DNA from 4 places in the Limosilactobacillus portuensis genome. Region 2 is predicted to be linked to each of the others. Evidence: predicted binding sites of a transcription regulator. Region 2 holds the regulator's gene; each other region holds the start of a gene.
The links. Region 2 encodes NrdR, which represses ribonucleotide reductase genes. Its sites were predicted from a motif close to ACACNATATATNGTGT; they were not measured.

Region 1 (7,846 bases), 810 kb from region 2:
GTAAATATTAGCAATTTGAACCGCCTTGTTTTGCAAGAACTCTTCAGAATCTGACCAGTCAAAAATTTCGTTAATCTCTTCAGGGGTATTTAATGTTGAGAAAATTGTTGAGTAACTCTTAGCGTGAACAGATTCCATGAATTGGATATTATTTAAAACTGCTGTTTCGTGCTGTGTCTTAACGTCTTGCTTTAAGGCAGTTAAACCAGCTTCAGATTGAACAGTATCCAGAAGGGTTAATCCCCCGAAAACGTGACCAACAGTCCACTGATGATCGGTATCAAGCTCTCGCCAATCATCTAAGTCATTTGAAACAGGAATTCGCGTATCGAGCCAGAACTGTTCTGTCAGTTTCTCCCAAGTTGCTTTGTCGATCATATCGGAAACTTCATTCCAATTAATCGCTTTGTATTCTGTCAAAGGTTTATATTCTTCAAGCTTCATTTATTAGGCTCCTTATTCACAATCACCATTTTAAGACGTGAATTTTTAAAATTCATATATTTTTAAGTTTAGCAAGCATCGATCTGAAAATCAATTTAATCCCGCTTAGATAACACAGCTTTCACATTGGTTTGCACCAATTTCATCATTGTCGTCGGTAAATGTTCGGATGTAGTAAATTGACTTGATCCCTTTCTTGTAAGCATAGTGCCGCAGAATGTTGAGATCACGAGTGGTCATTTTATTTGTTCGACCATTTTTCCATTCATAGAGACCCTCTGGTATGGTTGAACGAACGAAGAGGGTGAGCGATAGAGATTGATCAACGTGCTGTTGAGCAGCTGCATAAGTATCAATTACTGTCCGCATATCCATATCATATGCAGAACGGTAATATGGCATTGTGTCATTGGAAAGGTATGGAGCAGGATAGTAAATCTTCCCAATCATCTTCTCTTGACGTTCTTCAATCCGATTAATAATTGGTGTCAAGCTTGCAGTTGAATCGTTAATGTATGAAGTGGAACCATTTGGCGCAACCGCTAACCGGTATTCATTGTATAATCCATCAGCCATAACGTCATCCTTTAGCTTCTTCCAGTCGTCAATTGTTGGAATATGGATGTTTGCAAAAAGCTTCTTAACAAGGTCAGACTTAGGACCCCAATCCTTACTTACGTATTTGTCAAAGTATGAACCATCAGCGTACTTGCTCTTTTCAAAATTATGGAACGTTTCGTGGCGTTCCTTTGCAATTTCATTTGATGCAACTAATGACCAGTAATTAAGCAACATGAAGTAAACACTGGTGAATTCAACAGCAACTGGGCTTCCGTATTGAATATGATTCTTTGCTAAGTAGCCATGAAGGCCCATTGCTCCAAGCCCAATTGAGTGGCTAAGCTCGTTCCCCTTTTTGATTGAAGGAACCACATCGAGGCTTTCAACGTCACTGATCCGAGTTAGACCACGAACGATTGCGCGAATTGAACGACCAAAATCTGGGGTATTCATCATGTTAGCAATATTAGTAGAACCTAAATTGCAGCTAATATCAGTACCAAGCGTTTCGTAACTTTGATCATCGGCAACAACAGATGGGGTCTGAACCTGAGCGATTTCAGAACAGAGGTTACTCATCACGATTTTACCGTCAATTGGATTGTCACGGTTAACGGTGTCAATGTTGATAATGTAAGGATAGCCAGATTCTTGTTGAAGCTTACTGATTTCATCTTCGAGGTCACGGGCATTCACTTTCTTTTTGTGGATCTCATCGTTAGCAACCATATTATCGTATTCTTCAGTAATATCAACGTAGGAGAATGGCTTACCGTATACCCGTTCTACATCGTAAGGGCTAAAAAGGTACATATCTTCGTCTTTTTCAACCAATTCATAGAACTTATCAGGAACGGTGATTCCAAGTGAGAGAGTCTTTAGCCGAATTTTTTCGTCAGCATTTTCCTTCTTGGCACCTAGGAATTCAATAATATCCGGGTGGAAGACGCTAAGGTAAACAACTCCGGCACCTTGACGCTGTCCCAGCTGGTTAGAATAGGAAAAACTATCTTCTAACAATTTCATTACCGGGACAACCCCGCTAGCAGCATGTTCGATTTTCTTGATTGGGGCCCCAGCTTCACGGAGGTTGCTTAAATTAATTCCCACACCGCCACCAATCTTAGAAAGCTGGAGTGCGGAATTGATTGTCCGACCAATTGTGTTCATGTTATCTGTTGGCTGAATGGCAAAGCATGAAACGAACTCTCCCCGCCGTTTCCGACCAACGTTTAAGAAGGTTGGGGTAGCTGGCTGGTAGCGCTGGTGAATAATTTCATCAGCCAAGATCATTGCTAAATCTTCATCCCCGTTTGCTAGGTAAAGGGCGTTCATTGCAACCCGGTCGATATAGTTCTCGAGATAATATTCCTTGTCGTTAGTTCGCAAGGCATATTGAGCATAGAACTTGTAAGCGGCCATAAATGAATGAAAATGAAAATCTTGTTGCTTCAAGTAGTCGTATAACTTTTCAATAAAAGCATCACTATACTTGTCCATAAAACCGTCTTCAATATAGTCATTGTCTTCTAACCACTTATAGCGAGCGGTTACCGAAGCAAATTGCTTGGTATTAGGCTTTACATTATTCTCAATAAAGTCTTTGAGGGCAGCTTGATCCTTGTCTAATTGGATCTTGCCATCCTTGGGAATATTAACTTCATTATTAAGGTCATAGTACTTAACTTGTGTTAAATCAATATCAGACAGTGCCATGTTTTTTCTCACTTTCTATTATTCATTAAAAATAGCGAATAAAAAAAGTGGCTGCGATAAAAAATACTTTCTATCACTAACCACTCTAAAATCATCAAATTTCGGTATAGGTTGATGAATTTTGAATAGTCCTTGCGATTAGATTAAATAGCTTGAGTTAATTTATTTAATTCGTCAGGACGGAAACCAGAAAAGGCATTACCATTTGGCAATTTAACGACTGGAGTTGCCATGAAGCCTTCTGACTTTAAACTGTTAATGAATTCTGGTTGTTCATCAATATTATGTTCAACGAAATTAATGTTGTGGGCTTTTAAAAATTTCTTCGTCATTTTGCATTGGATGCAGTTATTTTTGGAAAACACAGTAACCATTTTGATCCCCTCACTCGTCTTATTTGATGTTTTCTAGTATAGCGATCTTATGTAAAAAATCAATGAAAAAGTGCTATATATTGTGTGACTTTAAATGGTGAAACACAATATATAGCACATGAGGTGGGCAATTATGTATGTGAAACTTTTTGATTTATTTCTTGATAAATGATAGATTGATCAACAAATTAATATTATACACTGAAAAGAGAAATTTAACATGAATTAAAGGAGAATTTTTACGATGAGGGAAAGAGTAACAGTTCCCCGAGAAGAACAAGCAAAGTTTATGCGAGCGGCCATTACTGAAGCAAAAAAAGCAGCGTTGTTAAACGAGGTTCCCATTGGTGCGGTAGTGACCTATCAAGGTAAGATTATAGGTCGTGGTCATAACATGCGGGAAAAATTTCAGGACGTGACTTATCATGCAGAAATGCTAGCAATTATGGAAGCTTGTTCCTACCTTCATAGTTGGCGTCTTGAAGATTGTGACCTATATGTTACTCTTGAGCCGTGCATGATGTGTAGCGGAGCAATTGTAAATGCGCGAATCAGAAATGTTTTTTACGGGGCGACTGATCCTAAAGCAGGAACGGTCGATAGTTTGTATCATTTGCTTGGTGATGAGCGATTGAATCATCAGGTTTATGTGACCGCTGGTGTTCTTGGTGAACAGTGTAGTCAAATGTTAAAGGATTTTTTTCGGACAGTGAGAAAAAAACGCAAACTTGCCCGAAAAAAGAAAAAGACTAGTAATTCTAAATAAAATGTTGTATGATGATATTTGCCGTAAGGCCTTAGAGCAAGGGTATGCTTACGAACCGTGTCAGGTCCGGAAGGAAGCAGCACTAAGTTTGATGTATCTTGTGCTCTAAGTTTTTTAAGAAATTAACCGTGAGGCTGGGATTCTATTTCCTGGCCTCTTTAATTTTATAATTGAAAATTTTATTTGTCTTAAATTCAGTTCAAATGATTTTTCTTTTGATAAAAGCTAGTATAATATTAAGCAGCATTAAAATTACGGAAAGGAAGCTGATTAATGAGTTACCAGGCATTATATCGTGTATGGCGTCCACAACGGTTTGACGATATGGTTGGTCAACAAGTTGTTACCCGGACACTCAAAAACGCCATTATTACTCACCAAATTAGTCATGCCTACCTCTTCGCTGGGCCACGGGGGACTGGGAAGACTTCTGCGGCTAAGATTTTCGCCAAGGCTGTTAATTGTCATCATTCTCAAGATGGTGAGCCATGTAATGAGTGTGATACTTGTAAAGCAATTACTAACGGCCAATTAAATGATGTTATTGAAATTGATGCTGCATCGAATAACGGTGTGGAGGAGATTCGTGATATTCGTGATAAGGCGAAGTATGCACCAACGCAAGCGGACTATAAAGTTTACATTATTGATGAAGTTCACATGCTTTCAACAGGGGCGTTTAATGCTTTGCTTAAGACGTTGGAAGAACCACCTGCCAATGTAATCTTTATTTTGGCAACAACTGAGCCGCATAAGATCCCGCTTACAATTATTTCTCGGGTTCAGCGGTTTGATTTCCGTCGTATTTCAGCTACTGATTCATTTGAACGCATGAAGTACATTTTGGATCAGAAAAAGGTGGAGTATGATGAAAAGGCATTATGGGTAATCGCAAATGCTGCAGAAGGTGGGATGCGGGATGCATTAAGTATTCTGGATCAAGTTCTTTCCTTTAGCGATAATCAGGTTAAGCTTGATGACGCCCTTTTAGTAACGGGGAGTGTTACTAAACAACTTTTAAAGAAGTATTTCTTGGAGGTTTGCCAAAACCAAAGTGCTTCTGCGTTAGAGACAATGAAGCAAATCCTTGGTGAGGGGAAAGATGGTCAGCGATTTATTGAAGATTTAATCTCATTTATTCGAGATGTCCTTTTGTATCAAGAATCGCCTGATTTGATAAAGGTTGAGAGCACGGGGTTAAAAGATGAGGACTTTACGGAACTAAGTAAAGCAGCTTCGTCAACAACGTTATACCGAATGATTGATGATCTAAATAATATTCAGATGGAAATGAGATTTACGACCCATCCGGATGTCTATTTAGAGGTTTTAACCGTTAAGTTATCCCAGCCGGAAGCAGATCAGCCTGTTGCTAGCGTGTCAAAGCCAACCCAAGCTAATCAAGAGGCAAATCAAGCGGAAGTTAATAAACTTCAAGCGCAGATTCAAGCCCTGCAGCAAACTGTTAAAGAGCTTCAGCAACAAGAAGCCCCAACTGTTAAGCCGGTTGCTAAAAGTTCTTCTAAAGCAGTTAAAGGGCAGCCACGTGTTAAATCACGAAGTAATCGGGTCAATTTGCACCAGATTTATCCGGTTCTTGGGGCTGCTACGCGTCAGGATCTTGCTAAAATGAAGGAACTCTGGGGAGATATGCTTAATATGCTTAGCGTCCCTCAGCGCTCTCTCCTACACGTTTCTCAACCTGTGGCTGCCAGCCCGGATGGGATTATCGTGGCATTTGACTATGCATTCCTTTTTCAGCAGGCAACTGATGATCAAGCTTTAATTCAAGCGATGGAAGATGGACTGCAACGCCTGAGTGGTGATCAGCGAAGAGTTGTGTTTGTCCCTAAGGATCAGTGGCCGCAAATACGGAAAGAGTATATTCAAAGTCATGGCTTAGGAAAAGGGGCTTCTCGTTCTACTGGTGATAACCCGCAACTCACGACAGCAAGTGCTGAAGCGCCAGCAGAGGAGCCGGTTTCAACTGCGCCGGCAGCGGTTCAAGAACCACAACCAAAGGCAGACGAGCAAAAAGATTTGGTTACGACTGCCCAAGAGCTGTTCGGTAGTGATATTGTTAAGGTAGAAAATAATTAAAGGGGAATGATAAATTATGATGAACGGTATGAACATGCAACAAATGGTAAAACAAGCTAAAGAAATGCAAAAGAAAATGATGGCTGAACACGAAGAACTTGCTAAGCAACAATTCGTTGGCCAAGCACCAGATGGCATGGTAACCGCAACCTTTACTGGCGATAATAAGTTAGTTAATCTGGAAATTAAGCCAGAAGCTGTTGATCCAGATGATATTGATATGCTTTCAGATCTTGTGCTGGCAGCCGTTAATGATGGAATGAAGAAGGTCAACGATGCTACCCAAAGTACCTTGGGTAAGTACACTCGTGGCTTGGGGATGTAAGAGTGCAGTATCCTGAACCGCTAGCAAAGCTAATTGAAAGCTACACAAAACTACCGGGTATCGGTCAAAAGACGGCTACCCGGCTAGCTTTTTATACACTGACGATGCAAGGTGATGACGTTACAAACTTTGCTAAATCATTATTATCAGCTAAGCGTGATCTCCATAGTTGTAGTATTTGTGGCAACATTACGGAAGACGATCCTTGCCCAATTTGCCAAGATAAGACTCGTGATCGTTCACAAATTCTTGTGGTTGAGCAATCACAGGATGTTATGGCAATGGAACGAATGCATGAGTACCATGGCTTGTACCACGTCTTAAATGGTGTAATCTCACCCGTTGCAGGGACTGGCCCGGAAGATATTAATATTACTAGCCTATTAGATCGTCTGAAAAAGGACGATGAGATAAAAGAAGTGATTATTGCAACTAACGCTTCGTCGGATGGCGAGTTAACTGCTAGTTACCTTGCAAAATTAATTAAACCTGCCGGAATCAAAGTTACGCGGTTAGCCCATGGACTTTCTGTCGGGGCTGATATCGACTATGCGGATGAAGTAACCCTGTTTAAGGCTGTTCAAGGACGAACGGAGATGTAACAAATGCTTTTTCATCATCGGAATCAAGAAGAGGTAAAGCAAGAGCGTGACCAGCGACTACTGAATTTAATTTATGAAACAAAGGCAAGTTGGGATCACGCAAAGGAAACAGAGCGGGCCGTTTACGAGGCAAATGCAAGTACGGAACTTCATTATCGAAGTCGCTTGCAAGAACAAAAATATTTGTACCTTTACCGAATTGCACGCAAATTTAAAGTACATGGTGAACTAAACCAGAGCGTAATCGATCGTTAGGAAGAGGATTAATGGTAGGAAAATTTATTTCATTTGAAGGACCAGATGGTGCTGGGAAAACAAGTGTAATTGCCGCAATTCAAACTGAGTTAGAGCAACAGCTTGGTAAAGAACGGGTAATGTATACGCGTGAACCTGGAGGCAACCATATTTCTGAGCAAATTCGCCGAGTTTTATTTGACGAGCATAACACTGATATGGATGGCCGGACGGAGGCGCTATTATTCGCGGCTGCCCGTCGTCAGCACATCGTTTCAGAGATTTTGCCAGCCTTAAAGGCAGGTAAAGTAATTCTTTGTGATCGTTATGTCGATAGTTCAATTGCTTATCAGGGAGCTGGCCGCCACCTTGGTGAGCAGAAAATTTGGCAAATTAACCAGTACGCAATTGACGGGCTGCTGCCTGATTTAACTATTTATTTGGATGTTGAGTCAAAGTTGGGGTTGCAGCGAATTGCTAAACACCGAGCTGACCAAGTTAACCGGTTAGACGAAGAACAGTTAAGTTTCCATAAAACTGTTCGTGAAGCATTTCTTCGTCTTCAACGAGAAAATCCAGAAAGAATTAAGTTGATTGATGCTAGTCAGTCACTGCCTAAAGTAATTAGCGATGTTAAACAAACGATTCACGCAAAGTTTAACGATTTATTTTAAGTTAGTGGCATTTAAAGAAAGGTGATTTATTATGAAAATGATAATTGCGA
Region 2 (7,846 bases):
CGCCAGTATTTGATATTTGCTTGAAAGGTAATGGCAACGATGATACCGATAATGTAGAGGATAATTGCACCACACCGGTCGATAATTCCAATAACATTATGATTAACCAACGCTGCAGCGAGGAAAACAATATTCCCAGTTTGTGCCGCGGCAAGCGTGTGACCACATTGAATATAGGTAAATGCATCAAGAAAGCCACCACAAAAAGTCATGATGATGGCAAACAGACGTGCCTCTTCAACGTGATGAGTATTAAGTAATTTGTTCAAAAGATCCCTTCTTTAATAAATGATAAAACCTTAACGATCTCATTAAATTCGTGAACAGGAAACTAACGGAGCCTTTCAATCTTTGGTACAATTATTAAGAATAAGAGAAGGAGCGGTATTAAATGGCAAAGCAACTATTATTAATTGATGGTAACAGCATTGTTTTTCGGGCATTTTTTGCGATGCACAACCAGATTGATAAATTTACTAACAAGGACGGTCTGCACACGGCAGCTATTTATGGCTTCAAATTAATGCTTGATCATGTTTTAGCAAATTTTCATCCAGATGCAGCATTAGTCGCTTTTGATGCTGGTAAGGTTACTTTTCGAACCAAAATGTATGGCGACTATAAGGGTGGCCGGAGTAAGACTCCCGAAGAATTAACCGAGCAACTTCCGTATGTCCGTGAACTAGTAAAAGATTCTGGATTACATAGTTATGAATTAAAGGGCTATGAGGCTGATGATATTATCGGAACCCTCGCTAAGGAAGGCGATGATGCTGGTTATGAGACGTTAATCGTTACAGGTGACCGTGACTTAACCCAACTCGCCAGTGAACATACTACGGTAGCAGTTACCCATAAGGGAGTTACTGATACTGAACATTATACGCCAGAACATGTTCAAGAAAAACTTGGGATCACACCAGCTCAGATTATCGATATGAAAGCTTTAATGGGTGATACTTCTGATAATTATCCTGGAGTTACCAAAATTGGGGAAAAGACCGCAATTAAGCTTGTAAAACAGTTTGGTTCTGTCGAAGGTATTTATGAAAATATTGATAAATTGAAAAAGAGCAAGATGAAAGAACACCTAATTGAAGAGGAAAAGATTGCTCGACAGTGTAAGACGTTAGCCACAATTTTGCGTGACGCACCGGTTGAAATTAAGCTAGCAGATCTTGAATATAAGGGCCCGCAAACAGAAAAACTAATTGATTTCTACCAGAAGATGGATTTTCAGTCATTCTTGAAGAAAATGGCTGTTTCACCAGATGATCAGGACATTGAAACTGCACCGATTGAGTATACAGAACTAACCGCTGATAACCTGGATCTAGTTGCTAAATTAGGTGATCGGGGAAGCTTTTACTTAGAGATGCCGGATCCAAACTATCATACTTCACCATTTGCCGGCTTTGCGCTGGGCAACGATAAACAGTGGTTAGTAAGTCGTGATCCTGAATTGCTGAAGACTCCTGAACTCAAAAGCTGGTTAACAGATTCTAAGATCAAGAAGGACGTTTTTAATGCAAAAGCACAGATTGTTGGCTTGAACCGATTAGGAATTGCTCTTGATGGAATTGATTTTGATCTTCTTCTGGCATCCTATCTTTTGAATACTAATGACAATAGCAATGATCTGGGAAAATTAGCTCATGAGCATGGATATGATGATGTGCAAACGGATGAAGAGGTTTATGGAAAGGGAGCTAAGAGGGCAATCCCTGATGATGATCAGCTGTTCTTTCAGCACCTTGCCAATAAGGCACGGGCAATTGAACAATTGCGCCCTCAATTATTTGAACAGTTAAAGAAAAACGAACAGTTACCTCTTTATACTGATATTGAATTGCCACTAACCCAGGTCTTAGCCAAAATGGAAATTACTGGGGTTCATGTTGACGCGCAAACGTTAAAGAATATGGGGAGCAAGTTAACTGAACGGCTCACGGAGATTGAAGAACAGATTTATCAAGAAGCTGGCGAAGAGTTTAACATTAACTCTACTAAACAGCTTGGTAAAATTCTCTTTGAAAAGTTAAAGCTACCTGTTATTAAGAAAACTAAGACAGGGTATTCAACAGCTGTTGACGTTCTCGAAAAATTAGCTCCCCAGGCACCAATTGTGGAAAATATTCTTCAATATCGTCAGATCTCAAAGCTTCAATCAACGTATATTAAGGGACTGCTAAAAGTTATTCATTCGAGCGATCAAAAGATCCATACCCGTTATTTACAAACATTAACCCAAACTGGACGCTTATCGTCGGTTGATCCTAATCTACAGAACATCCCAGTACGATTACCAGAAGGGCGGCTTATTCGTCAAGCGTTTGTCCCGAGTCATGAAGGGTGGCAGATATTCTCTTCTGATTATTCACAGGTTGAATTACGAGTTCTCGCTCATATTACAGGTGATCATAATCTTCAGGAAGACTTTAAGAACGGTGAGGATATCCATGCCAGTACAGCTCGCCGGATTTTTCATTTAAAGCCGGATCAAGAGATTGACCGTAATATGCGTCGGCGGGCAAAGGCAGTTAACTTTGGAATTGTTTATGGGATTAGTGATTATGGGTTAGCCCAACGAATTCACGTTAGCCGCAGTCAAGCTCATGAATTCATTCAAAATTACTTTAAAGAATTCCCAAAGGTTAAGGATTATATTCATAACACGATTGAATTTGCACGGCAAAATGGGTATGTTGAAACGATTACTCATCGTCGCCGTTACTTACCAGACATTAATGCCAAGAGCTTCAGTCGGCGTTCATTTGCTGAACGAACCGCAATGAATACGCCAATTCAGGGAAGCGCTGCGGATATCATTAAAATTGCAATGATTAAGATGCAAGATGAATTAGAAAAGCGTCAGTTAAAGGCTAAGATGCTTCTCCAAATCCATGACGAATTGGTCTTCGAAGCGCCAAAAGAAGAGATTCCAGTATTGAGTAAACTGGTTCCTGATGTAATGGATTCAGCGGTTAAACTTTCTGTTCCGTTAAAGGTCGATAGTAAATATGGTGACACGTGGTATGATCTAAAGAAATAATTTGAGGAGGAAGGATAGATGCCGGAATTACCAGAAGTTGAAACGGTCCGTCGGGGATTATTAAAGATTGCTGCAGGACGGAAGATTAATGGAATTAATGTTCATTATGGTAAGACAATTACTAATGATGTTGAACAGTTTAGGCAGTCGCTGATTGGCCAGACAATCAAAACTGTTGACCGTCGTGGCAAATACCTTCTTTTTCGGTTTAGTAATCACCTAACAATGGTTTCTCACTTGCGTATGGAGGGCAGTTACTATACACAACCGGCAGGGACTTCGGTTGATAAGCATACTCATGTTGTTTTTAAATTTACGGATGGAACAGAACTTTGCTACCGTGATACTCGGAAATTTGGCCGAATGACACTAGTAAAAACTGGCGATGAGATGACAGTTGGCGGGTTAAAAACAATTGGTCCAGAGCCCACTGCTACTGACTTTAAGGTTGACTACTTTAAACGAATCTTGCGACGAAGCCGTGGAAAAATAAAACCGTTTTTGCTTAATCAACGACATGTTGCTGGATTAGGAAATATCTATGTTGATGAAGTCCTTTGGATGAGCGGGATCAATCCTGAACAGCCCGCTAACACCCTTACTGATAAACAGATCCAGGTCCTACATGATAACATTATTCAAGAGTTATCCAGGGCAATTGAGTATAAAGGGACAACTGTTCATACGTTTAAAAATGCGTTTGGCGATGCTGGTGCATTTCAGGAGCAGTTAAATGCGTATGGTCACGGTGGCGATCATTGTCCGCGCTGTGGTACAAAAATGGTGAAAATAAAAGTTAATCAGCGAGGAACCACATTTTGTCCACATTGCCAACCATTATTGGAGATGAAAAATGACTAAGCTGATTGGATTAACTGGTGGAATTGCAACTGGTAAATCAACTGTTAGTAATTTGTTAAGGTTAAGTGGGTATCCGGTAATTGACGCGGATCAGGTGGTTCGTCAGCTCCAAACCGCACATTCAAAGGGGTTAGAACGGTTAACAGCAGTATTCGGGAGTGGGATCTTGAATGCTGACCAAACGTTAAATCGGCAGGCGTTGGGTTCCCTTGTATTCAGTGATCAAACTAAATTAGCTAAGTTGAATATGATAATGCAGCCATTGATTCGTGAAGAGATCTGGCGACAGGTAAAGAACTACCAAAAACAACAAATTCCGTATGTAATTTTAGATGCTCCGCTCCTATTTGAGGAAAACTATACTGATGAATGTGACCTGGTCGTGGTTGTTACTACCGATCATCAAATCCAGGTCCAACGATTAATGAAGCGGAATGGGTATTCGCAAACTGAAGCAGAGCAGCGGATTGACTCTCAGATACCATTAGCAAAGAAGAAACGATTGGCTGATATTGTAATTGATAATAACGGAAGTAAGGAAGAATTAAAACGACAAGTTGCTGGATTAATTGATCAGATGCATAATAATAAGTTATGATAAAATGAAAACTATTTAATAGTAAGCAAGGAGGAAGGCCAGATGCGTTGTCCACACTGTCATAAAAACGGTTCGCGTGTTGTTGATAGTCGGCCAAGTGAAGATGGCACTTTTATTAGACGACGTCGAGAATGCATTCACTGTGGTTTCCGGTTTACCACTTTTGAACGGTATGAAGAGACCCCATTATTGGTGATAAAAAAAGATGGAACACGGCAAGAATTTAGTCGTCAAAAGATTTTAAACGGGATTGTTAGATCCGCAGAAAAACGTCCTGTTAGCATGGAGCGCCTAACAAAAGTAACTGATAAAATTGAAAAAGAAGTTCGCAGCCTTGGTGAAAATGAGGTCTCCAGTCAGGTGATCGGTAAATTTGTCATGCAAGAATTGAAAGACATTGACGAAATTGCCTACATTCGTTTTGCAAGTGTTTACCGTCAATTCAAGGATGTTGATGCGTTCATGAACGAGCTGGAATCCATGATGAAAAATAGCGATAAGAAGTAAAGGGGAACGAGGCCATAATGACTAAAAGCAAATCAATATTTGATCCAGGGGCTGGATATATTGTTACTGCTAGCCACCAATGGTCGAATTTTAATGAAAATGTTTTTGAACTTTTTTACCAGCCAATATTAGGAACAGCTGCATTTGCGATGTTTCATGCCTTAAGAACACAATTGAACGAAAAACCAGCAATTAGTGATCGGCATCTCCAATCTCAATTACTAGTTCAGCTTAACGCAGGATTGCAGACAGCTGAAGAAGGCATTCAACGCCTGGAAGGAACCGGGATGCTACGGACTTTTGCCCAAACTGATCAGCTTGGTGATTTATTCGTTTATGAGCTTCAGTCAACACTTACGCCAGCTGAGTTTATCAATGATAACCTTCTTAGTATTCTGCTGCTAGAGGCTGTTGGCGAGGCGCGTTTTAAGGAGTTGGGTGAATTTGCTAACCGTTTTACCTTAGGAAATCGTCAAGCAACATTAAAAGAAATTACCCATAACTTCTTTGATGCTTTTCATGTTGATGATCAGCGGATTACACATTTACCGACAGAGATCGCTACTACTCGCAAAAAAATAGTTAGTGAAAAGAAACCAGAGAAAGAGGTAGCTACTGTTGATTTTGACTGGCCGACTCTAGTGCAATTGTTAAAGAGCCAGCCCATAACCGAAAGGGATCTAAGTAGTAATCGTGATTTAATAGAAGTTGAGCACCAACTCTATGGAATTGATGAACCGACAATGGCCCGACTGATTACCAAATCAACTGATTTGACAACAAGCAAAATTCGTCCGCAGCGACTTAAACAAATTATAGCTGAGGAATACCGGGTCGATGCTAAGCGGCCGGACAAAGAAAAAGTTAGTGAAGAAAAGAGAACAACTGCATTTTCGCAGGAAGAACAACAGTTAATTGAAACATGTAAATACTATGCACCGGTGACGTTTCTTCAACAGCTAAAACAACAGATGGGTGGCTTTGTGACTTCAGGAGAACGGGCGATTATTCGGAACTTAATTCAGGAACAACGATTAGATGCAGGCGTTGTTAATATTCTTTCATGGTATGTAATTGCATCGCTTAAACGACCGACACTTCAAGCAAATTATGTAAATGCGATTGCTAATAACTGGATGCGTGCTGGAGTGGCGACCGCTGAAGAAGCGCTTGCCCATATCCATGAGTTTAACGATCAAAAGGCGCAGAAACGTACTAGTCGTCAAACAAACTATTATCGCCAGCGAACTACTACTGTTCGCGAAAAGATGCCAGCATGGGCTAATGAAGATGAACAGCAAATCAAGAAGCCAACACCAGAACAATTAGAGCGGCTTCGTCAACGGTTAGCAAGGCGAAAAAAGTCGGGTGGCTCTGAAGGGGATGAGAGTAAATGAAATCGTTAAGTAAAACAATGAAAGAAATTATGAAGAGCCAAAATTTCGGTCCTGCTTATGAGCAAATGATCAGTCAGGTTCTGAATGATCCAGAAGTTGCCACCTTTTTGAAGAATAATTCTCAAAAACTTTCACCACAAGCAGTTGAGCGAGGCGAGGCCAAGCTTTATGAATACTTTCACGAAAAACAATTGATTAATAAGGGAACGGCCACGGTAGCGCCGGGTTATTCCCCGCAATTGATTGTTAATGCGGGACAAATTGACGTAACTTATGTGCCTACCAAAAAACTGCTTGAGCAACAACGGCAAGCTCATATTAAGCAACTGGTTTCTTCAATTAATATGCCTAAGTTTATTCATGGGGCTTCCTTTGATCGATTTTATATTGATGAGCCGTACCAAACAGAAACACGGAACATTGCTTTAAATGCAGCCCTTGATTTTGTTGATCAATATTCTCCAAATGAATTTCATCCCGGATTATATCTTTACGGTCGGTTTGGTGTTGGGAAGACTTATCTTTTGGGAGCAATTGCCAACGAGCTTGCCCAACAAAAGGGTGTTGCAACAACGATGATGCATTTTCCGAGTTTTGTTGTTGAGATGCGTAATTCAATTAAGACAAATAATTTGGGCTCAAAACTTGATGCGGTAAAAAAGGCCCCAGTATTAGTGCTTGATGATATTGGTGCTGATGCAATGACCACTTGGGCCAGAGACGATATTCTTGGTGTTATCTTAGAATATCGAATGCAAGAAGAACTTCCAACATTCTTTAGTTCAAACTTTTCAATGGATGAGCTTCAAGACCACTTGACGGTGAATGTAAAGGGAGAAGAAGAGCCGGTTAAGGCAAGTCGGATTATGGAACGGATCAAGTTCCTTTCTCGTCAATATGAAATGGCTGGGGCCAATCTTCGTGATAAAGGATAAAAATATTTAATGCTATCCCTTGACATTGAATGATCGCTTTAGTATTCTAGATAACGTTGAAAGAAAAAGCAGGAGCACCCGCTTCTCGCCTAGGTGATAAGAATTGCCGGGCTGACGAGTTAAATAAGAACAATAATAGTGTTGTTTATTATTAGCGGGGTGTAGAATGCACTCCGCTTTTTGCTTGATCTTTCGCTAATAAAATTGGAGGTGCGTTGCCATAGCTCAAGATATGATTGTCAATAACGGTATTCGTGCTCGTGAAGTACGGCTAATTGGTCAGGATGGCGAACAGTTAGGAATTAAGTCAAAACGCGAGGCGTTACAATTAGCTGAAGATGCTAACCTTGATTTGGTTTTGGTAGCCCCAAAGGCGCGGCCAGCTGTTGCCCGGATCATGGATTACGGAAAGTACCGTTACGAAATGCAAAAGAAAGAGCGTGAAGCTCGAAAGAAGCAAAAGACTGTAACGGTTAAGGAAATTCGGTTGAGCCCT
Region 3 (7,846 bases), 840 kb from region 2:
ATCAACCTTGGCGTTAATGACCGGCGTTTTCCATTAGATCAGTTTAATGCAAGCTACGATCACTTCTTGTCCCTTATTACTACCCTTTTCCCGTCAATTCCAATTCTCCCAATGATTCCGTTCAGTCAAACTTTTGCTGAATCAATCCGTTCTCTTACTAAGAAACACAAACTTCCCCTAATCGAAACTCTGGGATGGTGTTCTAGCTTTACCGATGATCTCCACCCTGATCAGTCTGGAGCCACCGAAAGCGGGTACCGGTTAGCGGAGAAGTTATCAAACTGGCTAAAGTAGGGTACAATTAATAAGGTAAAGTACTTAGGATGATCGCAAGTAGTTCGTCCTAGTAAAAGGAGGTTTTGACATGACGGGTCAACGCTTATTAGACATTCAAGATGGCCATAATTTTCGCGATCTGGGTGGCTACGAAACTAAAGATGGACGTCATGTAAAGTGGCACCGGCTCATTCGTTCCGGTTCGCTTGCTCATTTAAACGAACATGATTTAAACACTCTAGCAGCAATTCCCGTTACGATCGATATTGATCTACGGGCGCCAGAAGAGGTTAAGCAAGCCCCTGATAAACTCCCCCAGACTGCTAGTTATTATCATCTACCAGTATTTAAGTCTGATGAGACTGACGCTTCCCACAGTGATGAAGAAATCATGAGTCGGATTCTAAAACCAGGTAATGGCTATCAGCACATGCTGGATGTTTACCGTCGAATGGTAGAGGTTCCGACTGCTAAGGCTGCTTACCAGCGAATGTTTGAGCTTCTGTTAAGTAATAACCCCGCTCAGGCCAGTCTTTTTCACTGTACTGCCGGGAAGGATCGTACAGGGATGGCTGCCTACCTAATTCTAAGTGCTCTCCAAGTACCTGAAGAAACGATTCTGAAAGATTACTTGCTTACCAATAAGGCAACTCAGAGTTTTCGAGAACAGTGGCTTCAAACGTTACGTGATAAGGGCGAAAGTGAAGTCGTAGTGGAAAATCGCCGTGCTCTCGGTTCTGTTTCAGTCGATTACCTTAACCAGGCAATTGATCTGATCAATACTAATTACGGAAACGTTCAAAATTACTTAACCGAATACTTCGATCTCTCACCGAATGATCTTAAGCAACTACAACAACTATATTTAGATTAAAGAAGTGATTTTAATGAAAATTTCAGTCCCGCTTATTAACGGAATGTTAGCTGATGAATACGGTAAGTACGCTCCAGCTAACTTAATGCTAGCTGACCACCCAATTAAATCTTTTCCAATCGAAATCAGTGAAGCCCCTACCAAAACAAAGACATTTGCCATCGTTTTTGTTGATTATGATTCCACCCCAGTTTGTGGGTTTACCTGGATTCATTGGCTAGCTGCTAATATTCCAAGCACCATGACTTCCATTCCGGCAAATGCTAGTCGCCAACTAAGCGATCAATTTGTTCAAGGAAATAATAGTAATGCTGGATCCCTAGTTAATGGCGATCCTGCAATTTCTAGCGGTTACGTCGGTCCACAACCACCAGATCAGACCCACCACTACACACTAAAGGTTTACGCTCTTGATGACCAGTTGCCGCTGAAAAACCACTACTGGTTAAACGAGTTTATCCATGCCGCTAAGGGTCATATCTTAGCTCAGGCAGAATTTGATATTCCAAGTCGGGCATAAGGAGGAATAATAAAATGGAAACAAGAATTTTCTTTAACCCTGGCGATTCAATCGCTAATATTCATGATTACAACGAGGCAGTTCGTAAGGGCCAAATCTTCAAGCGTGAACGAGAAGCTGATGATCTCGTTATTGCTAAGGGGCCCGATGACGAAGAATACGCAATCTTCTATGCAAAAGATGCGCAAGTCAAGCCGAAAGCTGATAAGGCTAAGCCATATGAAATAAAAAATCGGCTTTAACGTAATAAAAACGACCGTGATGGGAATTTCCCATTACGATCGTTTTTCATTTTAAAACTATTTCTTTTTTAGGAAATACTTTGGCAGCTCGACAACTTCAAACCCTAAAAAGATAATCGCAATAACTTTAATTACCCAACTATCTTTCTCGAAAAGGGTTGTCAACCAAATAATAACTACAAATACGTCTGCATAGAAAGAAGGAAAACTATAAAAAGGCTTATTAGGTTTTTCCATATTGTCATTTCCTTTACCGGCCACCAACCAGCTTAGCAACTTGTGATTCAAGGTAGCCAATCAATGCGTCTGAATCAGTTTTGAAGTCATCAACAAAGCTCTTGCCGTTTGGAGTAACAACACCAACTTGTTCACCCATTGCATCGGTAACAATTAACTTATCCCCGTCACGTTTTACCTCATCGTAGCGTCCTTCAAGCGCCTCATCCAATAAGGCCTGCAAAATGTCCGGAACGGCCTGCTCAATCACTTCTTCTGGTGTTACTTGTTCACCATGAACCTGGTGTTTAGCCACCTGAACAGCTACTTCTTCCATGTTTTCAGGAATATATGCACTCACTAATCTCAGCTCCTTTCCATCACGCACGACAAAATAAATTAATTACTTTTTCCGCTTTTTTCGTCGTTTCTTACTAAATTTAATTCCTTGTGGGACTCGCTTTTTCCTTAACAATTGCCGATCCTTTTCTACCGGAACTGGTTGACGAGTTGCCTGTTGCCGCTTATGCAATTGTTGCCGCTCGTACTCTCCCCACGGACTAAGGATCGACCGCATAAACGTTGCCACTTGCGATTGGTGGGCATCCATCCACTTTTCGGTTTTGTTCACGTTATCAGTATCGACACCTTGACTCTGGATGTATGAAAGCATCAATTGAGTTGTCCGTTGACGACGCTCCATTGAAGCCAACATGTTTTGGGAAGTTTGCATATGAGCAATTGACTTCAAAGCAACCCGGTACTGCTCCATATCAATCTGGTCAGTCCGTTTCAAGTAGTCAAATAGTGCTTGGGCAGTTGGAACGATATTTAGGATCTCCAACTTGGTAATATTTGGATCTAGCGGCATCATCATCCCCAAGACCAATTGCAAGTCAGCAAACCGCCATTGATTAATTCCTTGATGACATTCCTGATACATTAATTGCAGAAATTCCGCAACCAGATATTGCTGATCGGCAATGCTGAGGTCCTTTTCCTTAAATTCCGGAGCGGTGGCGACCTCTTTTTTGATCCGCGTAATTTCCTGCTTCATCTTCCCTGCTGGAATTAACTTTACAGGAGCGGTCGGCTGCTTTAGTTCTTCACTCGCCGGCTCTTTAGCAGGTTGATCTTTTTGTGGTGCTTCATGATTACTGGTTTGCTTTTTAAGATCCGAAGCAGCTGCCTTTTGTGGTTCACCATTTAATTCAGCCAATGTCTGGTGAGCTTTCCGACACTTATTCATTACTGAACGCTGCTCATCAATGGCCTTTTCAATTGCACCTAATTGCTTATTCCCCAAGAACTTTTGATAAGCCTTCAGCACTGGTGACACGGCAATTCCAAACGAATTAGTTAACGCTGGATCAGCAATAAATTGACCAACCATTACTTGTTGAACCGCTTGGGGTGTCCACGCGGTATCATCCAGTTGGTGCTCTTCGGTCATATACTTATTGAACCGGGTCAAAATATTTTGAGCATGTTTCTGCTGATTAGCAGATAACTGGTCATACGTGGACGAATTTAAGAACCCTTTAATATGTTCTTCCTGTTCGCTCATTTCCCAATTATTCCTCCATCAAAAATTGAATTATCTTCTCTATCATATCATAATTACAAATGAACAATTAATTAGGCCGTCAGTAAGACGACAAGGAGCGATTTTTAATGCAACGTAAAAAGATCCAAGAAGCAATGGCTCACGTATATTTTCAAAAAATGACACCAACCGGCTATCACGAAATTGAGCAGGAAATCAAAAAGCTGCAAGCACAGCGTCCCGCCAAGATTGCTCAATTAAAAGCCGCCCGAGCTCTTGGTGACTTATCAGAAAACACCGAGTATAGTACCGCTAAGCGTGAATTGCGTTATTTGGAAAGCCGGTTGCGCTACTTAAATAAGCAACTTCAATATGCGGAAATCATCAAACCCACTGACTCACAAACCATCGATCTTGGAACTACAGTCACCCTTCAATTTATAGACGATGATGAACGGGTCGACTATACGATTGTTGGTAAGCAAGAAGCCGATTTGCAAAAGCAAAAGATTTCATTTGACTCACCGCTTGGGCAAGCGCTACTGCATCAAAAAGTTGGGCAGACGGTTTCCGTTCAGGCACCACAGTCTATCTACCAGGTTAAAATTTTAGCCGTTCAATTAACCTCACCTGAGGAATCAGTTTAAACCAGTTCCGGAAAAAATATTTTGAAATTAACTCGGTCCCCTGCACTAACCTAATTAAGGCAAATATCGACTGATTAATCGGCTGTTTTTCTGCTTGTTTCGCTAGCGAAGAATGCTATACTAGATCTCGTTGCGTTCGCACGTCGTCCACAACATATTGTATTTTTTGTTTTTATTCATTTAACGTGGACACAATATATTGATATAGGAGACTTTGAGTAATGAAGAACTATTTACACTTTCTCGCTCACCAGCTTAAGGGTTGGCCTCAACAAAACTACTACCTGTTTTTCTTCAGCCTTGGCTGTCAGGTAATGACCTTGGTAAACGATAAAATTACCTGGATCACGGTAATTACCTTTATCGGAACAACACTGGGAGTTCTTTGTATCTTAGCAATTAATGCTGCTAAATCCGTTAACGGTTGGTTGGGAATCCTCTCTGCTATCTGTTTTATCATTGTTGGTTTCAGCGCCAAAAACTATCTCAGTATTGGTGAACAGCTTGCTTACGTTGTTACTCTAGATATTCCAGTCCTGCTTTCTGCTAATTGGAATATCAATATGGTCTCCAAAATCCGGAAATTCACTGGTAAAACTTGGGTTGTTGCAATTCTTTCAACAATTGCTGTTTACCTAGTTTCTGGTTATCTGATCGGTGCTTTAACTAATGATCCGCGGCCATGGATTGATGCTATTAGCTTCTCAATTAGTTTGACTGCTGGTGTTATTTGTTTCTTACGGTACAACAACCAATACTTCTGGTGGTTGGCTTCCGGAATCTTCCAGATGGTTCTTTGGGGAATCACATTTGCCCAAGGTGATGCTTCATTAGCAATGGCCGTTAACAGTATGGTTTACATCATCAATGATGTCTTAGCCTTCACCATTTCACCATGGTACAACAAGCGTGAACGTGCCCGGCTTGAAAAAGAAGAAGCTAAGTACTCTGCTAACTTAAATACCCAAGCTTAACATAAACTTACTAGTCCCCAATTCAGGTCCTTGTGATTTGAGTTGGGGATTTTCTTAATGTATGATCTGATTAGTTATTTAACTTTTTGGGGGCTCAAGGATGGCTAAAATATTCGTTGTGGAAGACAATCCCACAATTATCAAAACGATCAGAACTGAATTAGCAAAATGGAAACACACAATCATCACCGTTAAAGATTGGGATCACGTGGTGGACGAAGTGGAAGAAGCTGACCCTGACCTAATCTTATTTGATATTACCCTACCAACTTTTGACGGTTTTTATTGGATTAGTGCTGTGCGTCAAATTACAAAAGCACCGATTATTGTTATTTCAGCAGCGGATATTGATAGTAATATTATGCACGCAATCGCCTCTGGAGCTGACGATTACATCATGAAGCCCTTTTCTACTGCTGTCCTGCTAGCTAAAATCCAGGCGCTTCTCCGGAGAAATCAGGAACCGGGCAATGTGGACAGCCTCAATTGGGACACGAATGATCTTAATTCACTCACTAATGAACTAACGACACCCAAGGGAACTGTTCAATTATCTCCCACTGAAAGCGCCCTTCTCAGCGTCCTTATTACCCACCTAAATCAAACGGTTACTAAGGAGCAACTTCTTGAATGGCTTTGGCAGGGTGGTAAATTCCTTAATGATAATACTTTAAACGTTAATATCAGTCGACTGCGGTCTAAACTAGCAACTGTCAATTTGAATGATAATCTGCGAACTGAACGTGGAATTGGCTATCGGTTGGTGACCCGTCATGCAAAATAAAAAATTCTGGTTCTACCAATTAAAGTCATTTTTACCACTTACCATTGTTTACCTTTTTCTTCTCGGGATTATTAAGCTCTTAACAATTTTGTACTACATCCCCCAAAGCTTTTTCTGGGACGTTATTCGCTTTAGCTTACCCTTCCTAGTAATCTGGTTCTTCATCAACAGCTACCAATCTGCTAAACGGCTAAAAGCAATCATCAAGGAACAGGACATCCCCGCAAACACTCCAACTGAAGCTCAACTTCTCCACACTAATAAGTTCCAACGACGGAAAAGCGATCATTTAATCCGGAGCTTGCATAATCATCAACAAGAGCAGTTAGACCATGTTGAACTGTATTCTCACGAAATCAAAAATTCATTGACCAGTTTACAGGCAGCCGCGGAAAATAACGATATGGTCCCCAGCAAGGTAATCCGTCAAGCTATCCAGCAGGCAGACTACCATTTAGAAATGTTATTAAATGACGAGCGTCTCGCAATGTCTAGCAATGACTTTAATTTTGAATGGATCAACCTTCAAGCACTCATCACGACAATCCTGAAGCAAAACTCTTCTGTTTTCATTAGTCGTCAGCTCGTTCCCAAACTCCAGCACCTTAACGGCATCTCTGTCTTAACTGACAGAAAGTGGCTCCGCTTCTGTATCAACCAACTTCTAACAAACGCCATTAAATATTCGCCTAATGGGGCAACGATTTTCTTTAATTGGGCTGATAACAGTCTCCAAATTATTAATCAGGGAACTGGAATTTCCAGCAGTGATCTCCCCCGCATCTATGACAATGGCTTTTCTGGCAAAAATGGTCACCAAACAACTAAGTCAACGGGGATGGGACTATATTTAGTTAAGAAGATCACCGCCCAGCTAAATTTCGATCTAACAATCACGTCCAAAACCGGTCAGGGAACTCGTGCTACTCTCCATTTCCCAGGAAATAATGTCAAACACAAGGCCATTAAAAAGTAACAACACAGTCCGTAAACATTACAATTCTGTAAGGTTCTCCGCAATTCTGTAAGTACCAATTGCCGGAGAGCCTTTTTATAATGAAGATAGAGTGTGAGCCCGTTAAGACCTTCCGGTGGCTAACGATTTCTCCGACGAACGGCGTCTTGTCGTCGGAGTCGGAGGTCGTTAGCTCGAGGAAGGTTAGGGCGAACAGATCTTGACTATGTAGCCTAGAACGTTATCTCTAGCAAGTTCCTGGCGAACACATTTTGACTCTGCTGCCTAGAACATCAGCCACTGCGCCTCAGAAGTACTCTTCTCTCACAAACGCAACCATCAAAGAAAGGATCAATCATCATGAACCTCTTACACCTTAGCCACATTAAACGAACATATAATGCTAATTCAGCTCACCCAGTTCACGCACTCAAAGATATTAGCTTTGACGTTAACGCTGGTGAATACATCGCAATCATGGGTGAATCTGGCGCTGGGAAAAGCACCTTGTTGAATATTATCGCAACCTTAGAAAAGGCTAGTGCTGGTGAAATTCTATTAAACGGGCAAGATTTAAGCGAACTGACTGCTGACGAGGCAGCTAAGTACCGTCGCGAACACCTCGGCTTTATTTTCCAGCGCTTTAATCTCCTGGATAGTCTTTCCAACCGAGATAACATTTACCTTCCGTTAGTTTTAGCTCAGGTTCCCGTAGCAGAAATGGCTCAACGGGTTAAGCCACTTGCTAAAGCATTAGGGATTAACCAAATCATTGATCGCTTTCCAACAGAAACATCTGGTGGTCAACAACA
Region 4 (7,846 bases), 140 kb from region 2:
GTCAGATCCTTTTTTGCCAACAAGAACCGACCATCAACCAGAATATCAATATTATGAAGCATTTCCAATTTATCATCAGAATCCTTCAATAGTTCTTCCCAGGTATATCCAGACCATGACCAAATATCTTTAGTATGGCCGAATTCTTTTCGTAACCGGTGAATTAGCTTTAAACAAACCTGAGTGTTTAAGAACGGTTCGCCGCCAAGAAGAGTAAGCCCCTGAACATAACTTTGCGAAAGATCCTCCATTATCTGATCTTCAAGTTCCTGGGTATAAGGCTGTCCATAGTGAAAATTTTGTGCCGCCTTATTGTAGCAACCCGGACAATTAAATAAACAACCACTAACATAAACACTGCATCGAACCCCTTCACCATCAACAAAATTAAACGGTTTATAGTCCGCTACGTATTGAAGTGAATGATCCTTTGCCAACCACTCCTTTGGTTGTGGATTTTTTGGTAATCTTTGCGGCCTTTTCTCTACCATTCTAATCCCCCACTAAATTTGATCGCCATTAATGGCAGCCCGATCTTCTTTTGAATCGAATTGACGATTTTGTTCAAACTGAGCAGCCGACTTAATCATTGAAGAACTCATATGCTTTACTCGGTGGATAATTTCCTCGTGCCGACCATGAACCATTGGTCGCTGTTGTGGATTACCTAAGTAGCCACAAGTCCGCTTAACAACGTCACACGTTGCCGGATCGTGGTTCCCACATTGCGGACACTTAAACCCACGTGCAGTTGCCTCAAATTCGCCTTTAAAGCCACACTTAAAGCATTGATCAATTGCGGTATTTGTTCCTAAGTAGCCAACATGATCATAAGCCCAGTCCCAAACTGCTTCGAGCGCCTTCGGATTTTGACGAAGATTTGGATACTCGCAATAGTGAATAAAACCACCGGCAGCTTGGTATGGGAACGCTTCTTCAAATTCTAGTTTCTCAAATGGTGTCGGATGCTTGCGAACATCATAGTGGAAACTGTTAGTGTAATATTCCTTATCAGTAACATCCTCAATCCGGCCAAATTTTTTAAGGTCATTTTGGCAGAAAGTATCAGTCAATGATTCAGCGGGAGTTGAGTAAAGACTGTAGTGGTAGCCTTCTTCGCTTTCCCATTTAGCACAAAGTTCATGCATCGCCTTAGCAATCGAAACTGCAAAGTCATGAGCTTCCTGGTTATGTTCCCAATTTGAACCATAAAAGGTGGTGCAAACTTCATACAATCCAATGTACCCCAAAGAAATGGTTGCTCGACTATTTTTAAAGACTTCATCAACACTATCAGTCCGCTTTAGTCGCTTTCCAAACGCACCATACATGTAAAGCAATGGTGCATTTTCGGGCTTGGCCTGCTTTGTCCGCGCAATCCGGTACTTCAAGGCAGTGTGACAAATATTCATCTTTTCTTGGAAAATTTGCCAAAAGAGTTCCTTATCGCCTTGAGCTTCAAGGGCAATTCGCGGTAAGTTAACCGTTACAACCCCAAGATTCATTCGACCAGAATTAACCTCTTTACCGGTTTCAGGGTCTTTCCACCCTTGCAAGAACGAACGACATCCCATTGGTGTCTTAAAACTGCCAGTGATTTCTTTAATTTTGTCATACATTAGTAGGTCTGGGTACATCCGCTTAGTTGAACATTCAAGTGCAAGTTGCTTGATATCATAATTTGGATCACCAGGTTGTAAGTTTAACCCACGCTTCAATGTAAAAATCAATTTAGGGAAGATTGCTGTCCGGTGTTCCTTTCCCAGTCCCTTAATCCGGATCTGCAGAATTGCTTTTTGAATCTCCCGGCTAATCCAGCTAGTCCCTAGGCCAAAGTTAATTGTGGTAAATGGTGTTTGACCCTGACTTGAATAAAGAGTGTTGATCTCATATTCCAGGGCCTGCATTGCATCATAAATATCCTTCTTTGTCTTCGCCCGAGCAAATTCTTCCCGCTTTTCAGGAGCGATCCACTCCTCAGCATCCTTCATATGCTTTTGGTAATTCAATTTAGCATATGGTTCCAATAATTGGTCAATCCGGTTAGCGGAACAACCACCGTACTGTAATGAAGCCACGTTTGCAATAATTTGGGACATCTGAGCAGTTGCAGTTTGAATTGAACGTGGTGAAGAAACCCAAGCATTCCCAATTTTGAAGCCATTCTTGAACATTTCATCAAAGTCGATCAAGCAACAATTAGTTTCGGGAGTCACTGGGGAATAGTCCAGATCATGCCAGTGAATATCGCCACGTAAATGCGCCTTAGCTACTAAATCAGGTAACATTTTCAATCCCAAAGCACGGCTAACGACCCCTGCTTCCAGATCCCGTTGCGTATTAAAAACGTGACTATCCTTATTGGCGTTTTCGTGGACAACCCGTGAATTACGGTCAAACAATTGACTAAGCTTATATTGCGGATCAGTTGCTTCCGCGAAGTTTTCTTCGTCTTGACGACGATAGTTAACATATTTTTGAGCCAAAATGTTTTGGTCTGCTTTCTTTAGCCCTGAAATAAATGCCTGTGCAATTTCAATCGTAGAAACTGTTTTCTTTCCCATAAAGGAGAGCAGCTCTTGGTAAACAGCAGCTTTCGTTTCACTATCAGCATTTAGTTCTTTTAACACTAAGTCAATCTTATAACCGTAAAAGGGTGTCTCAGTGCCGTCACGCTTTACAACCTTTACATCGGTCAGATTTTGTAAACTTGTATCATTCATTAACTCTATTTTCATTTCTGCAGACCCCTCTTTTATTGTTTAACGATTGCTATCTTACTATTGAATAAATTGAAGAGAAAGGTTGACTTCCCCAACACAATATGTAGGGGGTAGGATATTATATCCACTATTTATTGTGATTTTTACTCAATTGAGATAATCTAATTAAGAATGATAAAGTACAAAGTCCTGCCTTATTAACTTTCTCCTGGATTTTGTATTGAAAATCCATCTTTTTTCTCTTCCTCATATTATCAATAGATAAATCACTTAACTAAAAATTTATTAGTCTAGACATATGAAAAATGATTCATATATAGCTAATCCTTAACTGATTACTTCAATAAAGTTCAGTGGAGAGGTCTAAATTTATGGTTATTTTATATTGCTTTTTATTTTGATTCCCTTATTAACTCGTGAATCATAAGTTAGCTTAACATACGCAGGCATGATAATTGGCAATGCGGTTACCAAAATCATCAAGCCAAGAATCACAGCAATCAAAATCAAGGTCATAATTCCATAGAGGACTAGGGCACAGGATTTCCATTCAAAATAAATTAAATGAAAGCAAAATCTAAGAAACATATTGAAGTGATATTAGATATCCTAAATTCGGACAATGATGTACAAACAATGTACAAGAACAAAAATAATTAATTTAAAAAGTAAAAAATAGGTTGAAGCAAGATGCATCAAGCTTCAACCTATTTCCATTATTTGCTAACTAATATTAATTATCCGTCTAAAGTATGCCTCCGGTGGGGGTCGAACCCACACTCCCTCAACGGGAACTGGATTTTGAGTCCAGCGCGTCTGCCAATTCCGCCACAGAGGCAAAATATTAATATTAGCTAACAACTAAAAGGTGGTAATCGGATTTGAACCGATGATAAAGGTTTTGCAGACCTCTGCCTTACCACTTGGCTATACCACCAAATAGTTAACGTTAAAAGTGATAAATGCCTTTTAACAAAGGGCGGTATGTGGGATTCGAACCCACGCGTGCCGGACCCACAAACCGGTGTGTTAACCAAACTTCACCAATACCGCCAAAAAATTCATAAAAGCAGGGATAGTAGGAATCGAACCCACAATGACGGTTTTGGAGACCGTAGTTATACCGTTTAACTATATCCCTATAAAATGGGGGAGAGTGGATTCGAACCACCGAACCCGAAGGAACGGTTTTACAGACCGTCGCGTTTAACCAGACTTCGCTACTCCCCCATAAATGGCGCGGGACGGAATCGAACCGCCGACACACGGAGCTTCAATCCGTTGCTCTACCAACTGAGCTACCGAGCCATTGCGATAATATGGGTTTTATTAAATTACCAAACACAACTTTCGTTGTGAATGGAGGATACAGGGCTCGAACCTGTGACCTCCTGCTTGTAAGGCAGATGCTCTCCCAACTGAGCTAATCCTCCATAAAGAGTGACCCGTGCGGGATTTGAACCCACGATACCAGCGTGAAAGGCTGGTGTCTTAACCACTTGACTAACGGGTCATAACAACGGAGAGTAAGGGATTCGAACCCTTGATACAGGCTTTAACCCGTATACAGCATTTCCAATGTTGCTCCTTCGGCCAACTCGGACAACTCTCCAAAATCCGAGCCCTGGCAACGAACCAGGTGCCAAAGCTCAATCAAATCGCGTGGCAACGTCCTATCCTCGCAGGGAGCGATCCCCCAACTACTTTTGGCGTGTTGAAGCTTAACTTCTGTGTTCGGCATGGGAACAGGTGTATCCTTCAAGCCATCATCACCACACTTACCCTTCCGGGCAAGAGCTTGCGCTCTCAAAACTAAACAATATCGCTCTTCTTCCAAACCTTACCGCTTAACTTGGTTAAGTCCTCGACCGATTAGTAATGGTCCGCTCCATGCCTCACGGCACTTCCACTTCCATCCTATCTACCACATCATCTTTGTGGGGTCTTACTTCCCGAAGGAATGGGAAATCTCATCTCGAGGCGAGTTTCACACTTAGATGCTTTCAGCGTTTATCTCGTCCATACATAGCTACCCAGCGGTGCTCCTGGCGGAACAACTGGTACACCAGCGGTATGTCCATCCCGGTCCTCTCGTACTAAGGACAGGTCCTCTCAAATTTCCTCCGCCCGCGACGGATAGGGACCGAACTGTCTCACGACGTTCTGAACCCAGCTCGCGTACCGCTTTAATGGGCGAACAGCCCAACCCTTGGGACCGACTACAGCCCCAGGATGCGATGAGCCGACATCGAGGTGCCAAACCTCCCCGTCGATGTGGACTCTTGGGGGAGATAAGCCTGTTATCCCCAGGGTAGCTTTTATCCGTTGAGCGATGGCCCTTCCATGCGGAACCACCGGATCACTAAGCCCGACTTTCGTCCCTGCTCGACCTGTCTGTCTCGCAGTCAAGCTCGCTTGTGCCTTTACACTCTGCGAATGATTTCCAACCATTCTGAGCGAACCTTTGGGCGCCTCCGTTACCTTTTAGGAGGCGACCGCCCCAGTCAAACTGCCCACCTGACACTGTCTCCCAGCACGTTCAGTGCTGCGGGTTAGAGTGGTCATAATGCAAGGGTAGTATCCCACCAACGCCTCCGTCGAAACTAGCGTTCCGACTTCTATGGCTCCTACCTATCCTGTACAAGCAGTACAAACACTCAATATCAAGCTACAGTAAAGCTCCATGGGGTCTTTCCGTCCTGTCGCGGGTACCCTGCATCTTCACAGGGATTTCAATTTCACCGAGTCTCTCGTTGAGACAGCGCCCAGATCGTTACGCCTTTCGTGCGGGTCGGAACTTACCCGACAAGGAATTTCGCTACCTTAGGACCGTTATAGTTACGGCCGCCGTTTACTGGGGCTTCAATTCAGAGCTTCGCCGAAGCTAACCCTTCCTTTTAACCTTCCAGCACCGGGCAGGCGTCAGCCCCTATACTTCATCTTACGATTTTGCAGAAACCTGTGTTTTTGATAAACAGTCGCCTGGGCCTATTCACTGCGGCTGGTCTTGCGACCAGCACCCCTTCTCCCGAAGTTACGGGGTCATTTTGCCGAGTTCCTTAACGAGAGTTCACTCGCTCACCTTAGGATTCTCTCCTCGACTACCTGTGTCGGTTTGCGGTACGGGCAGTTAACGTGCTCCTTAGAAGCTTTTCTCGGCAGTGTGACATCGGCAACTTCGCTACTGTAATTTCGCTCCCCATCACAGCTTGTCAACCCGGATGTAAGCATTTGACTCACATCCTGACTTACTGCTTGGCCCCACTCTTCCAATCGTGAGGTTTGCTTAGCCTCCTGCGTCCCTCCATCGTCAAACGCAGTTAACTGGTACAGGAATCTCAACCTGTTATCCATCGCCTACGCCTCTCGGCCTCGGCTTAGGTCCCGACTTACCCTGGGAGGACGAGCCTTCCCCAGGAAACCTTAGTCATTCGGTGGACAGGATTCTCACCTGTCTTTCGCTACTCATACCGGCATTCTCACTTCTAAGCGCTCCACCAGTCCTCACGGTCTAGCTTCACCGCCCTTAGAACGCTCTCCTATCACGTGCACGTAGTGCACATCCACAGTTTCGGTAATATGCTTAGCCCCGGTACATTTTCGGCGCAGAATCACTCGACTAGTGAGCTATTACGCACTCTTTAAATGGTGGCTGCTTCTGAGCCAACATCCTAGTTGTCTATGCAACTCCACATCCTTTTCCACTTAGCATATATTTAGGGACCTTAACTGGTGATCTGGGCTGTTCCCCTTTACACGGTGGATCTTATCACTCATCGTGTGACTCCTGGGCATAAATCAATGGCATTCGGAGTTTATCTGAAGTTGGTAACCTATGACGGGCCCCTTGTCCAAACAGTAGCTCTACCTCCACGATTCTTTTTCCCAAGGCTCCCCCTAAAGAGATTTCGGAGAGAACCAGCTATCTCCAAGTTCGTTTGGAATTTCACCGCTACCCACACCTCATCCCAGCCATTTTCAACTGACACGGGTTCGGTCCTCCAGTGCGCTTTACCGCACCTTCAACCTAGACATGGGTAGGTCACCTGGTTTCGGGTCTACAACTACATACTTCGTACGCCCATTTCAGACTCGCTTTCGCTGCGGCTCCGGTTTTTCCACCTTAACCTTGCATGCAATCGTAACTCGCCGGTTCATTCTGCAAGAGGCACGCCGTCACCCATTAATGGGCTCCGACAGCTTGTAGGCACATGGTTTCAGGAACTATTTCACTCCCCTTCCGGGGTGCTTTTCACCTTTCCCTCACGGTACTGGTTCACTATCGGTCACTAGGGAGTATTTAGCCTTGCGAGATGGTCCTCGCTGCTTCCGACGGGGTTTCACGTGTCCCGCCGTACTCAGGATCCTGAACTGAGAGAGTGCCGTTTCGTCTACTGGGCTTTCACCATCTCTGGCACAGCTTCCCAACTGTTTCGACTACGTCGCTCTTTGGTAACTCAAATGTTCAGTCCTACAACCCCAACGAGCAAGCTCGTTGGTTTGGGCTCTTCCCCGTTCGCTCGCCGCTACTAAGGGAATCGATGTTTCTTTCTCTTCCTGCAGCTACTGAGATGTTTCAGTTCACTGCGTCTACCGCTTGCTAGCTATAGATTCACTAGTCAAGCAACCAACGACTAAGTTGGTTGGGTTTCCCCATTCGGAAATCTCCGGATCAAAGCGTACTTACCGCTCCCCGAAGCATATCGGTGTTAGTCCCGTCCTTCATCGGCTCCTAGTACCAAGGCATTCACCATGCGCCCTTCATAACTTAACCTTGATAATCACTTCGTGATTATCCGATTAATTGAGTTAGCGATTAATTTCTAAAAAACTCAAAATAACGCGGTGTTCTCGGTTTGTTTTGTTAATTAATAAAGAAAATTGATATTATTTAGTTTTCAAAGTGCAAGCTTGAGAGTAAACCTCTCAAAACTAAACAAAGTTTCCACAATGTGTAGGTTTCCGTTTTATTCCTTAGAAAGGAGGTGATCCAGCCGCAGGTTCTCCTACGGCTACCTTGTTACGACTTCACCCCAGTCATCTGCCCTGCCTTAGGCGGTTCCCTCCAAATGGTTAGGCCACCGACTTTGGGCATTGCAAACTTCCATGGTGTGACGGGCGGT

Region 1: the regulator NrdR is predicted to act here: its motif matches at 3,166-3,181, upstream of nrdH (glutaredoxin-like protein NrdH).
Region 3: the regulator NrdR is predicted to act here: its motif matches at 4,469-4,484, upstream of pnuC (nicotinamide riboside transporter PnuC).
Region 4: the regulator NrdR is predicted to act here: its motif matches at 2,818-2,833, upstream of nrdD (anaerobic ribonucleoside-triphosphate reductase).

The regions. Positions count from the first base shown of each region.
Region 1 covers NZ_CP117296.1:1,428,238-1,436,083, reverse strand. The annotation lists gene nrdF (class 1b ribonucleoside-diphosphate reductase subunit beta) at 1-444, opposite strand, end outside; gene nrdE (class 1b ribonucleoside-diphosphate reductase subunit alpha) at 550-2,721, opposite strand; gene nrdH (glutaredoxin-like protein NrdH) at 2,865-3,095, opposite strand; gene tadA (tRNA adenosine(34) deaminase TadA) at 3,340-3,861, shown strand; RNA gene ffs (signal recognition particle sRNA small type) at 3,884-3,981, shown strand; gene dnaX (DNA polymerase III subunit gamma/tau) at 4,135-5,961, shown strand; gene PRK60_RS07295 (YbaB/EbfC family nucleoid-associated protein) at 5,978-6,286, shown strand; gene recR (recombination mediator RecR) at 6,289-6,888, shown strand; gene PRK60_RS07285 (YaaL family protein) at 6,892-7,143, shown strand; gene tmk (dTMP kinase) at 7,155-7,796, shown strand; gene PRK60_RS07275 (cyclic-di-AMP receptor) at 7,828-7,846, shown strand, end outside.
Region 2 covers NZ_CP117296.1:616,847-624,692, forward strand. The annotation lists gene PRK60_RS03095 (YoaK family protein) at 1-269, opposite strand, end outside; gene polA (DNA polymerase I) at 392-3,052, shown strand; gene mutM (DNA-formamidopyrimidine glycosylase) at 3,071-3,913, shown strand; gene coaE (dephospho-CoA kinase) at 3,906-4,511, shown strand; gene nrdR (transcriptional regulator NrdR) at 4,554-5,018, shown strand; gene PRK60_RS03120 (replication initiation and membrane attachment family protein) at 5,036-6,415, shown strand; gene dnaI (primosomal protein DnaI) at 6,412-7,350, shown strand; ribosomal protein L20 leader region at 7,411-7,541, shown strand; gene infC (translation initiation factor IF-3) at 7,583-7,846, shown strand, end outside.
Region 3 covers NZ_CP117296.1:1,704,683-1,712,528, forward strand. The annotation lists gene PRK60_RS08670 (SGNH/GDSL hydrolase family protein) at 1-294, shown strand, start outside; gene PRK60_RS08675 (tyrosine-protein phosphatase) at 365-1,150, shown strand; gene PRK60_RS08680 (YbhB/YbcL family Raf kinase inhibitor-like protein) at 1,164-1,670, shown strand; gene PRK60_RS08685 (hypothetical protein) at 1,685-1,912, shown strand; gene PRK60_RS08690 (hypothetical protein) at 1,970-2,149, opposite strand; gene PRK60_RS08695 (hypothetical protein) at 2,163-2,489, opposite strand; gene PRK60_RS08700 (hypothetical protein) at 2,532-3,695, opposite strand; gene greA (transcription elongation factor GreA) at 3,803-4,321, shown strand; gene pnuC (nicotinamide riboside transporter PnuC) at 4,543-5,295, shown strand; gene PRK60_RS08715 (response regulator transcription factor) at 5,396-6,079, shown strand; gene PRK60_RS08720 (sensor histidine kinase) at 6,069-7,055, shown strand; gene PRK60_RS08725 (ABC transporter ATP-binding protein) at 7,395-7,846, shown strand, end outside.
Region 4 covers NZ_CP117296.1:480,190-488,035, reverse strand. The annotation lists gene nrdG (anaerobic ribonucleoside-triphosphate reductase activating protein) at 1-491, opposite strand, end outside; gene nrdD (anaerobic ribonucleoside-triphosphate reductase) at 504-2,738, opposite strand; tRNA gene PRK60_RS02325 (tRNA-Leu) at 3,477-3,561, opposite strand; tRNA gene PRK60_RS02320 (tRNA-Cys) at 3,590-3,660, opposite strand; tRNA gene PRK60_RS02315 (tRNA-His) at 3,702-3,776, opposite strand; tRNA gene PRK60_RS02310 (tRNA-Trp) at 3,794-3,864, opposite strand; tRNA gene PRK60_RS02305 (tRNA-Tyr) at 3,871-3,953, opposite strand; tRNA gene PRK60_RS02300 (tRNA-Phe) at 3,959-4,031, opposite strand; tRNA gene PRK60_RS02295 (tRNA-Val) at 4,084-4,156, opposite strand; tRNA gene PRK60_RS02290 (tRNA-Glu) at 4,165-4,236, opposite strand; tRNA gene PRK60_RS02285 (tRNA-Ser) at 4,244-4,335, opposite strand; rRNA gene rrf (5S ribosomal RNA) at 4,384-4,500, opposite strand; rRNA gene PRK60_RS02275 (23S ribosomal RNA) at 4,576-7,497, opposite strand; rRNA gene PRK60_RS02270 (16S ribosomal RNA) at 7,702-7,846, opposite strand, start outside.